Regions from separate parts of the Burkholderia sp. PvR073 genome, predicted to be linked through region 2. Evidence: riboswitches for the same ligand, from Rfam matches in the RefSeq annotation. Region 2 holds a riboswitch; the other holds the start of a gene.
The links. Region 2 has a riboswitch for manganese ahead of ACVK00_RS18480 (TMEM165/GDT1 family protein). Riboswitches for the same ligand answer to the same signal wherever they lie in the genome.

Region 1: linked by a shared signal. The riboswitch ahead of ACVK00_RS04130 (sodium:calcium antiporter) and the one ahead of ACVK00_RS18480 (TMEM165/GDT1 family protein) in region 2 are both predicted to bind manganese.

The regions. Positions count from the first base shown of each region.
Region 1 is NZ_JBSRXO010000001.1:930,019-937,340, reverse strand. Features, by position in the region: gene ACVK00_RS04145 (MFS transporter) at 1-974, opposite strand, end outside; gene ACVK00_RS04140 (XAC2610-related protein) at 1,171-2,031, opposite strand; gene ACVK00_RS04135 (hypothetical protein) at 2,080-2,448, opposite strand; gene ACVK00_RS04130 (sodium:calcium antiporter) at 2,609-3,619, opposite strand; yybP-ykoY riboswitch at 3,702-3,878, opposite strand; gene ACVK00_RS04125 (heavy metal sensor histidine kinase) at 4,012-5,421, opposite strand; gene ACVK00_RS04120 (heavy metal response regulator transcription factor) at 5,418-6,089, opposite strand; gene ACVK00_RS04115 (hypothetical protein) at 6,368-6,748, shown strand; gene ACVK00_RS04110 (hypothetical protein) at 6,843-7,151, shown strand; gene ACVK00_RS04105 (TolC family protein) at 7,148-7,322, shown strand, end outside.
Region 2 is NZ_JBSRXO010000005.1:379,005-386,326, forward strand. Features, by position in the region: gene xdhC (xanthine dehydrogenase accessory protein XdhC) at 189-1,193, shown strand; gene ACVK00_RS18465 (adenosine deaminase) at 1,212-2,237, shown strand; gene ACVK00_RS18470 (hypothetical protein) at 2,238-2,648, shown strand; gene guaD (guanine deaminase) at 2,645-3,964, shown strand; yybP-ykoY riboswitch at 4,066-4,203, shown strand; gene ACVK00_RS18480 (TMEM165/GDT1 family protein) at 4,282-4,854, shown strand; gene ACVK00_RS18485 (DUF4136 domain-containing protein) at 4,916-5,620, opposite strand; gene pepN (aminopeptidase N) at 5,808-7,322, shown strand, end outside.

The DNA.
Region 1 (7,322 bases), on a different contig from region 2:
GCGGCGAGAAACGGCAGCGACGCGAGAAAGCCCGACTTGATGAAGTCCATCCCGCGATACTTGACGAGGTAAGTCGGGAACCACGTGAGGAAGAACCACAGCGTCGAGTTCAGCGCGAACTGACCCAGATAGATGCCCCACAGCTTGCGCCGGCCGAGCACGACGCCGAGGTCGCGCCACGTCGACGGCGTGTGTTCGGTGCGCACGGCGACGCGGTCCTCGAGATCGACGAGGCCGCCGCCGTCGCGGATCAGCGCGATCTCGGCCGCATTGACACCGCGAAACGCGCGCGGCTCGCGATACACCGCATACCAGATCGCGGCCCATGCGATGCCGGCGAACCCGGTCGCGACGAACACCATGTGCCAGCCGAGATGCACTTGCAGCCACGCAAGCACCGGCGTGAGGAACGCGAGGCCGACGAACTGTCCCGACGTGTAGCCGCCGATCGCGCTGGCGCGCTCGCGGGTCGGGAACCACGTCGTGACCACGCGGTTGTTGATCGGATAGGCCGGCGCTTCGAGCGCGCCCACCGCGAGCCGCAGCACGACCAGCCCGACGAACGAACCGGAGAAGCCGAGCAGCAGCGTCGCGGCCGACCACAGCGCGAGCGCGCCCGCATACAGCACGCGCGGCGACACCTTGTCGACGAGCCAGCCGCCAGGGATCTGCATCAGCGCATAGGTCCAGCCGAACGCGGAAAACACGAGGCCCGCGCGAACCGGGTCGATGTTCAGTTCCTTGAACAGCGCGGGCGCGGCGATCGACAGGTTGCTGCGGTCGAGATAGTTGATCACCACCGTGACGAACAGCAGCGCAAGGATGATCAGGCGCTTGCGGCTCGGCGGCGCGGTGAAGGTGGCGGCTGCGGGCGCGGACGCGCGGGCTGCGGAATCGTGGGCGGTGTCGGCTGCGGTGTCGGCGCGCGTGTGCGCCGACGGGTTGGCATGCGTGCGTGACGCGGATTGGGCCACGGTCGTCTCCTGTGTTCTGTGCCGGCCGGCACCCGCGTGGTGGTGCGGCCGGATCCAATGGCATTGGGCGAACGTTAGGGCCGTGGAGCGAAGCGCGTCAACATTTGAACAGGCATCCCTATTAATGGGATGTGATGCGCTCAGTATGTGGGAAAGGGCGGTGCGCGCGCGGAGAACGCCGGCACCGCATCGTGGCTCAGTTGCCGGTCGCTTCCTTCGCGCTGACCCAGCCCTGCGAACTGCCGCCATGCGGATTGCGATACAGCACCTTCAGCCACTGGAAGTCGGCGCTGGCGTCGATCAGTTCGAGCGTATCGCCGGCGACGACATAGCGGCGCGTCGGCGCGTCGTTCATCGCGTCGTGTAACGGCAGGCGCGCCGGGCGCACCTTGAACGTGACCTTGCCGCCGCCGTATGCGTCGGGGCGGCGCGAGACGCGCTTGCCGTGTGCGTCATAGGTCAGCAGCATCGACGGCGGGCCCGAGTCGCCGTCGAACAGGTCGTGCAGATCGTCCGGAATCGCGTCGCTGGACTGATGGAGATACATCCGGCCGTTGCCGTCGAAGCGGTAGGCGTCGGTGTACCAGATCGGCCCGCCCCGGCACGAGCTGTACAGCGTGCGCTCGTTCGGCTTCGCCTGGACGTTGATCAGGTCGTCGCAGTTGCCGTGCGGCATGCTGGCCGCCGGCAGGCTCAGCGGCTCGAACCGCTGATGCGCGGCGTCGTACAGGAAGATGCCGGAGAGCTCGTTGACCATCCCGAGCGGCGCATAGACGGCGAGATCGCGGTGGCCGTCGAAGTTATAGTCGTCGGACGCAAGCCGGTAGTGGCCTTCCTCGTCGGAGATGCCGACGTCGAGCACCTGCGTTTTTCCGCTCGGCAGGAAGCGGATCGTGATGCGCGCGCCGTCGGCGTGTTCGACACGTGCCGTGACGGCGTCGTCGACCTTGAACGTGAGCAGCGGTTTGGCCGCATGCGCGGCGGCAGCCGACGCGCAGCACGCGATCAGCAGCGCGCAGCGGCGGAGGAGCGGTTGGAATCGCGAGGGGCGTGTCATGAGCGGAGTGCGAACGCGTGGGCGGGATGGTGTGTCGAGCCGGCCGGCTTACGCGCTTGCGCTGTCGTCGCGATACCCGCTCTTGCCGTCGAAGATTTCCTTCAGCGCGGCACGCAGCGCGACGGGATCGTGTTCGCCGGGCGCGAGATGGATCACGTAATGCGTATTGCCGTCGAGACGCGCGGCGGTACGTGCGTCGAGCTCGACGTCGATCGTGTCGCCCGTGAGGTGAACCGACAGATCGTTCACGTGCGCGGTGAGCTGGTCGAGCACCATCACCTCGATCGTCGTTTCCTCCGGAAAGCGCAGCAACGAGAAGCAATAGTTTTGCTCCGCGTCGTGGCAATAGATGTTCGCGCAGCTTTCATCGTCGTCGATGTCGGACGTGGCCGCGCCGACGGTGGCGTGTAGTTCCATGATGGTTCTCTCGATGTGGGGTTATCGGGGCGGGGCGCCGAAGCGCTTCGCCCTGTCGAGCAGATACGACACGAGCAGCGGCCGCCGAGCGTGCGCATCCGCATCGTGTTGCGCGAAGCGGGCCTCGGCGCGCAGGTCGTCACCGGCGCGGCCGGCGGACTCAGCGCGTCAGCGTCACGAACAGATAGCCGACGTAACCGGCCCCGTTCGCGAGCAACGCCCAGATCGCGAGCCCGTGCGCGCGGGCATTGACGCGCAGCCAGGCCGCCGCCGCGAGCGTGATGATCACGCCGGTCAGCACTTCGGGGCGCGGCTCCCACGGCGTCAGCATGATGCCGATCGCCGGCAGCAGCGTGCCCTGGAACACCATCGCGCCGGTGATGTTGCCGAACGCGAGCGTGTCTTTCTTGCGGCGGATCCACAGCACGCTGTTGACCTTCTCGGGCAACTCCGTTGCGATCGGCACGATGATCAGCGACAGCAGCAGCGCGGAGATGCCGAGCAACTGCGATACGCCCTCGACGCCATGAATGAAGCCCTTCGCACCGCCGACGAGCAGCGCGACGCCGATCGCGAGCTGCAGCGCGATGGTCGCGAGGTTGGTCGGCAGCCCGACGCGCGACAGGAACATTGCGTGCGGCGCTTCGGTGCCGTGCCCGGCATCGACGAGCTGCGTCGACGCGCGGAACGTCATCACGACATACAGCACGTAGATGCCGACCAGCATCGCGGCGAGCAGCGCGCGGACGCCCCACACGTGATGCGGGACGAACATCGCGACGGTGGCGAGCGCGAACGCGGCGATGAAGTAGTTCAGGTCGCGCACGAAGCCGGTCCGCTCGGGCTTGATCGTGCCGGTCAGGCCGCGCGAGCGGATTACGGCGATCGTCATCAGGAAGGTCGTCAGCGTCGCGAGCATCAGCGGCGCGCCGAGAATCGCGCCGACGCCGATTTCCTCGTTCACGGCCGCATTCGACGTGCCGCCCGCGAGCGCGAGCAGCGGCACCATCGTTTCGGGCAGCGCGGTGCCGACGGCTGCGAACAGCGAACCGGTGACGCCTTCGGAAATCTTCAGCCGTTCACCGAGATGTTCGAGCGCATTCGTGAAGAACTCGGCGGCGACCAGGATGACGATCAGCATGAACGCCAGTTCGACGAGCATCAACGTCATGCGGCACCTCCGCAGGCAGGCATGCAGGCGGTCATGGAACTGATGAAACGCGAAGGATAGGCAACGAGGAACATGGGGACTCCGTGGTCGGACGTGGACGAACCATGACGCATCTGCCGACGTCCGACCAGGAACGGCGCGATGCGTCGATGGTCTCGCCAGACCGATTCGGCCGAACGCGCCACGGCCGCAGGCCGAGTGTGTTGACGTGTTCGCTTTCCGGGGGATGGAAAGCAGGCTACTCCCCAAAGACGAAGGGCAGTCTAGCCGAGCCGGCCGCTTTCGGCAAGCTTGTGCGGTCATACCCTTTCATTCGGGAAGACAAGTCGAGCGACAGCGGATGCGCATGCCGTATCGGGAAGCAATCGGCGTGCGCGGGCGTCACGCGCGTGTCACGCAGCGCGGGCCGGGAAATACAGTGCGAACGTCGTGCGTCCGTCGCGGCTCTCGACCTCGACCTTGCCGCGGTGCAGCTCGATGATCGACTTGACGATCGCAAGCCCGAGCCCGGCGTTGCGCGCCGCGCCGTGCCGCGACGAATCGATCCGGTAGAAGCGCTCGAAGATCCGCTCGATCTGCTCGGGCGGAATTGCCGCGCCGCGGTTCGTGACTTCGACGACCGCATAGCCGGGCCGGGTCGATACGGTCAGCTCGATGGTCGACCCGGCTTGCGCGTGTTCGAGCGCGTTCGACGCGAGATTGCTGACGGCGCGCCGGAACAGCGTCGCGTCGGCGACGACCGGCGCTTCGCCCTGCACGGCGAGGTGCACGCCGGCCTCGTCGGCCAGCGCCTGGAAATACGACGCGAGCCGGCGCAGCTCGGCGCCCGCATCGAGTTCGACGGTCTTCAGGTGCTGCCGTGCATTGTCGGTGCGCGCGAGAAACAGCATGTTCTCGATCATCCGCTGCAACCGTTCGCACTCCTCGATGTTCGAATCGATCAGCGCTTCGTATTCCTCGGTGGTGCGGGCGCGCGACAGCGTGACCTGCGACGAGCTGATCATGTTCGCGAGCGGCGTGCGCATGTCGTGCGCGAGGTCGGACGAGAACTGCGACAGCCGCACGAACGCGCGCTCGAGCCGGTCGAGCATCCGGTTGACCGACGTGGCCAGCTCGTGCAACTCGACCGGACCGCCGCGCGCATCGAGACGCGCGTTCAGGTTGTGTGCCTCGATGCGCGAGGTCTGCCGGCCGAGGCTCTCGACCGGGCGCAGGCCGCGGGACGCGACCGCGTAGCCGAGCGCGCCGACCAGCAGCGCGCCGAGGGCGGCCGCGAGCCAGATGTCGACGCGATAGCTTTCCAGCAGCGACTGGCGATCGGTCGCCGTGCGCGCCAGCGCGACCTGGATGGTTTCGCCCGACGGCAGCGTGGCGCGCGCACGCACGCAGCGCGACGTGCCGATGCCGGGCGGCGCGCAGGTGAACGGGCTGGCGGCCGCTGCGTCGGCCGGCCGCGGCCGCGCGATCACCGACGCGAGCGTGTTGCCGGCTTCGTCGGTGTGTTCGACGAGCGGACGGTTCGCGGCGTCGTAGATGCCGAGATAGACGCCCGGATGCGACAGCAGCACTTCATGGAAGACGGCCGGATCGGCGCGCAACGCCGCCGTCGAACCGCTCGCCCGCGCGAGCTGCAGGAACTGGTTGAGCTTGCCGGCGATCTCGATGTCGTCGCGCCGGGTCAGCTCGGCGGACAGCGAGCGATACAGGTAAGCGCCGGTCAGCGCGAACACGAGCGCGGCGACGGCGGCGAACGCGAGCGTCAGGCGCCGGAGCAGCGAATACGGCGCGGGGCCGCCGGTCATGAGCGATCCTCGAGCACGTAGCCCATGCCGCGGATCGTGTGGATCAGCTTCTTCTCGTAGGCGTTGTCGATCTTCGCGCGCAGGCGCTTGATCGCCGCATCGACGACGTTCGTGTCGCTGTCGAAATTCATGTCCCAGATCTGCGACGTGATGAAGGTGCGCGTCAGCACCTCGCCTTCGCGTTCCGCGAGCAGTTGCAGCAGCGCGAATTCCTGCGCGGTCAGGTCGATGCGGTTGTCCGCGCGCCGTACCCGGCGCTTGATCAGGTCGACCTCGAGATCGGCGACCTGCAGGAGGTCGCGCGCATTGCGCGGCGCACGCCGCAACAGTGAACGGATGCGGGCAAGGAACTCCGCATACGCGAACGGCTTGAGCAGGTAGTCGTCGGCGCCCAGTTCGAGCCCCGTGACCTTGTCCTCGATCGCGTCGCGCGCCGTCAGGAGCAGGACCGGCGTCTGCTTCTGCGCGCGCAGCCGCCGGAGCACCTCGAAGCCGTCCAGCTCGGGCAGCATCACGTCGAGCACGACGAGATCGAAATCCTCGTGCAGCGCGAGGAACAGCCCGTCCTTGCCGTTCTCGGCCACGTCGACCGTATAGCTCGCCTCCGCCAGCCCCTTGCGCAGGTAGGACGCCATCTTGGGTTCGTCTTCGACTATCAGTATCCGCATGGTGGAGCAGGCCGTTCGTGATTCATCCGTGATTCCAGCCGGTCAGTGTAACGCGTGAGCTTAGGGCGCCGCGCGTGCGCGAAAGATGACCGGCGAATGACGGAATTGTCATGAAGCAGGCTTGCGATGCAGCGCCCGCGCTTCATGAAAAACCGGTCATGTTTCGGCCATGTCGTGGTCACGCCGGCGGCGATAAGCTGCGACCGTCTTGTGTCCGGAGCGCGCCGTCGCGGTGTTGCTCCCGTTCATCCGGTCGTAGCCTGCCTGATTCCGCATCCATGTCGTACTGGCGCAAATTCATCCTCGTCGTGCTGCTGGCGCTGAGCCTGCCGATCCAGTCGTTCGCGACCGTGTCGATGCAGTGCGCGGGCGCTGTCGCGCCGCATGCGGAGGATGGTGCGAGCGCCGATCACCCGGCCGCGGCGCGTGCGATGCCGAGCGCGCAGGGTGGCGAGCATGCGCATGAAGACCACGCGCGGCATGCATCGTCGTGTTCGTCGTGCGGAGCCTGCTGCTTCGGCACCGGCATGGCCGATGCTTCCGCGGTGTCCGTGGCGTCGGGCATCGGTATCGCGATCGTTTCTTTCGCGCCGTCGCCGGTCGTCGTGTCGTTCCTGACCGGCGGCATCGAGCGGCCGCCGCGCCGGCTTCCCGTCTAGTCCTTGTCCTTGTCCGCGGCCGACCGGTCGCGATCCGCAAACCGTGCCGGCGGTCAATCGACGCCCGTCGCACGGCTCACGACGAGAAACACCCATGCGATTGATCACTGCGGCGCTGCTTGGCGCGGCGGCCCTCGTGCCGTCGCTCGCGCCTGCGCAAACCCCGCGTCCCGATCCGGCCGATGCCGCCGCGCCGGTGCAGGACGTCACCGTGCCGTCCGCGTTTGACGGCTACGTGCCGTATCGGGACGATGCAGGCCCGGGCTGGAAACAACTGAACCGCGACGTGACGGAGCGGCCCGCGAAGGGGCACGCGACCGGACACGCGAAGCCTGGAAGCGCGAAGCCTGAAAACACGGCGGGCGGCGCGGCTCATTCGATGCACGGAGACGCCGCGCAATGACGAGACTTGCGATGTCACCGCGAATCGGCGCGACCGCGCTCGTGCTTGCCTTCCTCGCCGGCTGTACGACGTTCTCGAAGGACGGCGGCTTCGACGCCGTGTCGTCCGCCGCATCGGAGCGCATCGGGAGAGACGCCGTCATCGTCAGGACCGACGTCGACCGCGACGCCG
Region 2 (7,322 bases):
ATCCGCATCCGTCACCCTCATGGCGTCCGCGCGTCCCGCGCCGCCGTTCGCGCGCGCCTGCGGCGCACCGCCGCCGCACCGCATCGACCGTGCGCCCGGCCTGCGTCGCTCCCGTCAGTCCTCGTTACCGCCACGCCCGCCAGCGCGCGCCGCGCGTCGTGCCGCGTCGTCGTGAACGGAGCGTGCTGATGGAAGCGTGGATTGGCGATCTGCAGCAATTGCTCGCGCACGGCGAAGCGGCCGTGCTCGTGACGGTCGCGCATACCGACGGCTCCGCGCCGCGCGAGGCCGGCACCAAGATGCTCGTCACGCGCGACACGGCCCGCCATACGATCGGCGGCGGTCATCTGGAATGGAAAGCGATCGAAATCGCGCGGCATCTGCTGAAGGACGGCGCGCACGTGCCCCACGCGCGCAGGCTCGAACGGCTCGCGCTCGGCCCGAGCCTCGGCCAGTGCTGCGGTGGCGCGGTCGTGCTCGCGTTCGAGCGGCTCGATGTCGGCGACCTCGGCTGGATCATGTCGCTCGCGAAGCGCGTCGCGGCCGGCGCCGCGACCGTGCGTAGCGTATCATTCGGCCCCTCGCCGGGCGCGCCGCTGCTGAGCGAGCCCGAATCGCCCGCCGCGCGTGCCGATTGCCTGCTGTGGGAAACCGGCGGCGTGTCGCTGATGACCGAAACGATCGCGCCGTATGCGTTCCCCGTCATGCTGTTCGGCGCCGGACACATCGGCACCGCGCTCGTGAAAGTGCTGGCGACGCTGCCGTGCCACGTGTGCTGGATCGACGGGCCCGCTGCGGTGTTCCCGCCGGCCGAGGCGCTCGCCGGAGTCGGCAATCTCGTGATCGACGCGGTTGCCAGCCCGGCCGACGCCGTCGACACGGCGCCGCCGCACGCATACTTCGTCGTGATGACGCACGACCATGCACTCGATTTCATGCTGGCCGAGCGCATCCTGCGGCGCGGCGACTACGCCTACTTCGGGATGACCGGCTCGCACACCAAGCGCGTGCAGTTCGATCATCGGCTGGCAGCGATCGGCATCGACCCGGCCCAGGTCGCGCGGATGCACTGCCCGATCGGCGTCGAAGGCATCATCGACAAGGCGCCCGAAGTCATCGCGATCTCGGTGGCCGCGCAGTTGCTGCAGGCCGTCGAGGCGAACGCACCCGCGCAGGCTTCCCCTACATTCTGACCGACCAAGAACAACGCCATGACCCCGACATTCAAGGACAAGATTGCCCGTGCACCGAAAGCGGAACTGCACATCCATATCGAAGGCTCGCTCGAGCCGGAACTGATTTTCGCGCTCGCGCAACGCAACGGCGTGAAGCTCGCGTACGAGTCGATCGACGCGCTGCGCGCCGCTTACGCGTTCACCGACCTGCAGTCGTTCCTCGACATCTATTACGCAGGCGCGAGCGTGCTGCTGACGGAGCAGGATTTCTACGACATGACGGCCGCGTACTGCGAACGCGCGCTCGCCGACAACGTCGTCCACACCGAACTGTTCTTCGACCCGCAGACGCACACCGAACGCGGCGTGCCGATCGAAACGGTGGTGGCCGGCATCGACCGCGCGCTCGCCGATGCCGAGCAACGCGGGCTGTCGAGCAAGCTGATCCTGTGTTTCCTGCGCCACCTGTCCGAAGATGACGCGCTCGCGACGTTCGAATCCGCGCGGCCGCTGTTCGAACGCTATCGCCACCGGCTGATCGGCGTCGGCCTCGACTCGTCCGAGCTCGGCCATCCGCCGGCGAAGTTCGCGCGCGTGTTCGAGAAGGCGCGTGCGCTCGGGCTGAAGCTCGTCGCGCATGCGGGCGAGGAAGGCCCGCCCGCCTACATCCACGAAGCGCTCGACGTGCTGAAGGTCGACCGGATCGACCACGGCGTGCGCAGCATCGAGGACGCGGCGCTCGTCGAACGCCTCGCGCGCACGCGCGTGGCGCTGACCGTGTGCCCGCTGTCGAACCTGAAGCTGTGCGTATTCGACGACATGGCGAAGCACACGCTGAAGGCGCTGCTCGATCGCGGCGTCGCGGTAACGATCAACTCCGACGATCCGGCCTACTTCGGCGGCTACGTCAACGACAACTACTTCGCGACGGTCGACGGGCTGCAGCTGACGGACGCCGAAGTGCACGCCGTGATCCGCAATGGCTTCGAGGCATCGTTCGTCGACGCGGCAGAGCGCGATGCGCTGATCGCGCGTCTCGATTCGTACTGGCAGGCCGCGTGATTGCCGGCATCGAGGTTCGCTAGACAGATGAAACACCGCGACGACATCCGCTTCGCGACGACCGGCTCGGCCCTGCGCCGCGCCGGCCGCATGCGTGCGCGGCACCTGCATGCCGGCATCGCGCCCGTCGCTCGCGCGGCGACGGCGTTGCGCGTCGTCGTGCACCGAAGCCTGTCGTTGCGGCGCGTCATGCCGCTCGCCGCCGCGCCCGTCGCGATCGCGGCGCTGTCCGCCGGCAACCCCGCGATGACGGCCGCGACGCTCGCGTGCGCGCGCACAGTCCGCGGCGCCCCCGCCTGCTCGCGTCGCCGCATCGCGCATGCACGGGCCGCGCCCTTCAGGCCGTCGCCCGCGCGGCACCGACCGTTTTCTTCTGTTCGCCTTACCTTGATGCAGGACCATTCGTCATGACGCAAACCGCTTTCCGTTCCCAGCTGCTGACCTTCAACGGCGACCCGGCGCAGTCGAGCCAGGCCGCGAACCACGAGACCGACGGCCTCCTGATCGTCGACGACGGCAAGGTCGTCGCGGTCGGCCCGTATGCGCGGCTCGCCGCGACGCTCGCGCGCGACGCGATCGTCCACGACCTGCGCGACAAGCTGATCGTGCCCGGCTTCATCGACACGCACATCCACTATCCGCAGACGGACATGATCGCGTCGCCGGCCCCCGGCCTGCTGCCGTGGCTCGACAAGTACACGTTCCCGACCGAGCGTCGGTTCGGCGATCCGGAGCATGCGCGCGAGGTCGCCGACTTCTTCGTCGACGAACTGCTCGCCTGCGGCACGACGAGCGCGCTCGTCTACTGCACCGTGCACAAGCAGTCGGCCGACGCGCTGTTCGCGGCGAGCGAGGCACGCGACCTGCGGATGATCGCGGGCAAGGTGTTGATGGACCGCAACTGCCCCGAGTTCCTGCGCGACACCGCGCAATCGGGCTATGACGACAGCGCCGAGCTGATCGACCGCTGGCACGGCAACGGCCGCCAGCTGTACGCGCTCACGCCGCGCTTCGCGCCGACGTCCACCGAGGCGCAGCTCGAGGCGTGCAGCGAACTCGCGCGCCGCCATCCGGACGTGTTCGTGCAGAGCCACGTCGCGGAAAACGTCGATGAAGTGAAATGGGTCGCGGAGCTGTTCCCCGGCCACCGCAGCTATCTCGACATCTATGATCGCTACGGGCTGCTGCGGCCGCGCGCGGTGTACGGCCACTGCATTCACCTCGACGACGAGGACCGCCGCCGGATGGCCGAGACGCGCACCGTCGTCGCGCACTGCCCGACGTCGAACTTCTTTCTCGGCAGCGGACTGTTCGACTTCGACAAGGCCGGCGAATACGGCGTGCCGGTCACGCTCGCGACCGACGTCGGCGGCGGTACGTCGTTCTCGATGCTGCAGACGATGAACGAGGCGCACAAGGTCGCGCGGCTGTCGGGCCACCACCTGAGTGCGACGCGGATGTTCTGGCTCGCCACGGCCGGCGCCGCGCAGGCGCTCGATCTCGCCGACACGGTCGGCACGCTCGCGCCGCGCACCGAAGCCGACTTCATCGTGCTCGACCCGCAGGCCACGCCGCTGCTCGCGCGCCGCACGAAGCGCGCGGATTCGCTCGAGGAGCTGCTGTTCGCGTTCGCGCTGCTCGGCGACGACCGCGCCGTGTATCGCACGTACGCGGCCGGCCGGCTCGTGCACGAGCGCGGTGCCGCACGCCGCGCCGCCGCCGCGTAACGCGCGCGCGTTTGCCCGCTCCCCTCCTGCTCCGGCGTGCGCTACGGCGCATGCCGGAGCCGCCGGATTCGCTCCGCCCGCCGCACCCGCCGTGCTAGAATTCGCCCCTCATTGGGGAGTAGCCGCTCCGCTCGATGTCCCGCGCTCCCGGCGCGCATCGTGACGGAGGCGTCCGTCAACAGACTTGGCCATGCGGCCATGGCGGACGCAGCCACCAAGGCCTGGCGAGACCGATGGTTCACTGCGCGCCGCATCAGGGCCCGGCGCGCGGCGGATCGTCGCTCGCACGCACAACATCGGCCCGTGGAACCCCATACGTGTCTCAAGCCTTCCTGATCTCCACCGGCGCCGTCGCCCTCGCTGAAATCGGCGACAAGACCCAACTGCTGTCCCTCGTGCTGGCCGCGCGCTATCGCAAGCCCGTGCCGATCATTCTCGGCGTGCTCGTCGCGACGCTCGTGAACCACGGCTTCGCCGGTGCGTTCGGCGAGTGGCTCGGCATACTCGTCACGCCGTCGATCATGCGCTGGGCGCTCGCGTTCTCGTTCATCGCGATGGGATTGTGGATCCTCGTGCCGGACAAGCTCGATGCCGACGAAGCCAATGCGACCCGCTCGCGGCTCGGCGTGTTCGGCGCGACGCTCGTCGCGTTCTTCCTCGCGGAAATGGGTGACAAGACGCAGATCGCGACCGTCGCGCTCGCCGCGCGCTTCCAGGATTACATCGGCGTGGTGGCCGGCACGACCTTCGGGATGATGCTCGCGAACGTGCCCGCGATCCTGCTGGGCGACCGTTTCGCGCACCGCCTGCCGACGAAGCTGGTGCACGGCATCGCGGCCGTGCTGTTCATCGTGCTGGGCGCGCTGGCGTTGCTGGGCGTCGGGGTCTGACGCACACAACGCACGCAGGCAGGTGGCGCGGCCGGGCGGCCGCGCCGGTGTCGACAGCGCGTTACTTCGCGAGCGCCGCACCCGAGGCCGGCACGGCCGGCACCGCACGCTCGTTGGCGGCCGGCGCCGCCGCGGGCCCGCCGCGCTTGTCGACCGGCAGCCGCACCGTACGGATCGCGCCGTTCGCCAACGGGAAATCGGCGAGCGCGCTGCGCGCGAGGAACGGCATCGCATACAGCAGCGCACCGTTGTCGCCGGTGGTGCGCGCGGTCACGTTGTAGACCTCCTTGCCGGTCGCGCGCTCGGTGATCCGGATGCCGAGCGTGTAGTCGAACACCTGGTAGGTCTGCGCGACATAACCTGCCGGCATCGGCCCCCAGGGCCCCCACGGGCCCCACGGCCCGCCCCGCCAGTACGGCCCCGGCCCCGCGAACCACGGGTCGTAGTAGACCGGCTGCGGCACCGTCACCACATCGCTGCCGACCCCGTAGGTCAGCCCGACCAGATAGCGCGCCTGCGCGGCCGGCACCTGCCGGAATGCGTACGCGGACAACTCGTTCGCGACGATCGGCTCGTAGGTCGACTGCTCGATGCTGTGTTTCTGCGCATCGGTGCGCGTGAAGGCGTAAGTGCGTGTCGCGTCGCTGCCGCTCCAGTCGGAGAAGGCCGTGACCTGCGTCGTCACGTAGCTGGTGCAGCCCGTCAGCAGCGCCACGCACAGCACCGCCGCCCAGCCCGCACCGCGTTGAATCCATTCGCGTTTCATGTCGATCCTCGTCGATCCGTCATCCGTACGTCGCACCGCGCGAACCGCACGGGATGCCGATAATACGCGGACTGCCCGAACCGGTAAAAAGTTCGCTGCGGCACGCGGCCGCAAGCCTTTGTACAATGGCCCGGTTCGCCCGGTCCGCGCTGCGGGCCCGATCCCCACCCCACCGATCTCGACGACCATGTCCGACAACGCCTCCTCCACCGTGATCCGCCGCGCCGACTACACGCCGCCGGCCTTCCTCATCGATTCCGTCGCACTCGAATTCGATCTCGCGCCGGCCCGTACGATCGTCAGGAATACGATGCGCGTGCGCCGCAATCCGGACGCGGCGCCCACCCCGCATCTGGAGCTGATGGGCGAAGCGCTCGAATTCCTCGGCGCGCAGCTCGACGGCGCGCCGTACGGTGCGGTGCGTGCGCACGAACACGGGCTGACCGTCGAAAACGTGCCCGACGCGTTCGAGCTCACGCTCGAGAACGCGTGCGCGCCGGACCAGAACACGACGCTGTCCGGCCTGTACGTATCGAGCGGCAACTTCTTCACGCAGTGCGAGGCCGAAGGCTTTCGCCGCATCACCTACTTCCTCGACCGCCCCGACGTGATGGCCTCCTACACCGTCACGCTGCGCGCCGACAAGGCCGCCTATCCGGTGCTGCTGTCGAACGGCAACCTGGTCGACTCGGGCGAGCTGCCCGACGGCCGCCACTTCGCGAAATGGGAAGACCCGTTCCGCAAGCCGAGCTACCTGTTCGCGCTCGTCGCGGGCAAGCTCGTCGCGATCGAGGAGAAGATCACGTCCGGCTCCGGCAAGGAAAAGCTGCTGCAGGTGTGGGTCGAACCGGCCGATCTCGACAAGACCCGTCACGCGATGGATTCGCTGATCCACTCGATCCGCTGGGACGAGAAGCGCTTCGGTCTCGAGCTCGATCTCGACCGCTTCATGATCGTCGCGGTCGGTGACTTCAACATGGGCGCGATGGAGAACAAGGGGCTCAACATCTTCAACACGAAGTACGTGCTGGCGAACCCCGAGACCGCGACCGACACCGACTTCGCGAACATCGAGTCGGTGGTCGGCCACGAGTACTTCCACAACTGGACCGGCAACCGCGTGACCTGCCGCGACTGGTTCCAGCTGAGCCTGAAGGAAGGCCTGACGGTGTTCCGCGATCAGGAGTTCTCGGCCGACATGGCAGCGGGCGACGACGTCGCATCGGCGGCCCGCGCGGTCAAGCGCATCGAGGACGTGCGCGTGCTGCGCCAGTTGCAGTTCGCCGAGGACGCGGGCCCGATGGCGCATCCGGTGCGTCCGGAAAGCTACGTCGAGATCAACAACTTCTACACGATGACCGTCTACGAGAAAGGCTCGGAAGTCGTGCGGATGTACCAGACGCTGTTCGGCCGCGACGGGTTCCGCAAGGGGATGGACCTGTACTTCAAGCGCCACGACGGTCACGCGGTGACCTGCGACGACTTCCGTCACGCGATGGCCGACGCGAACGGGCGCGATCTCGCGCAGTTCGAGCGCTGGTACAGCCAGGCCGGCACGCCGCGCGTGTCGGTGCGTACCGCGTACGACGCGGCCGCACGCCGCTACACGGTCACGCTCGCGCAGGGCTACGGCGATGCGTCGCCGGCGGCGCGCGAGACGCAACAGGGGCCGCTGCTGATCCCGTTCGCGATCGGCCTGATC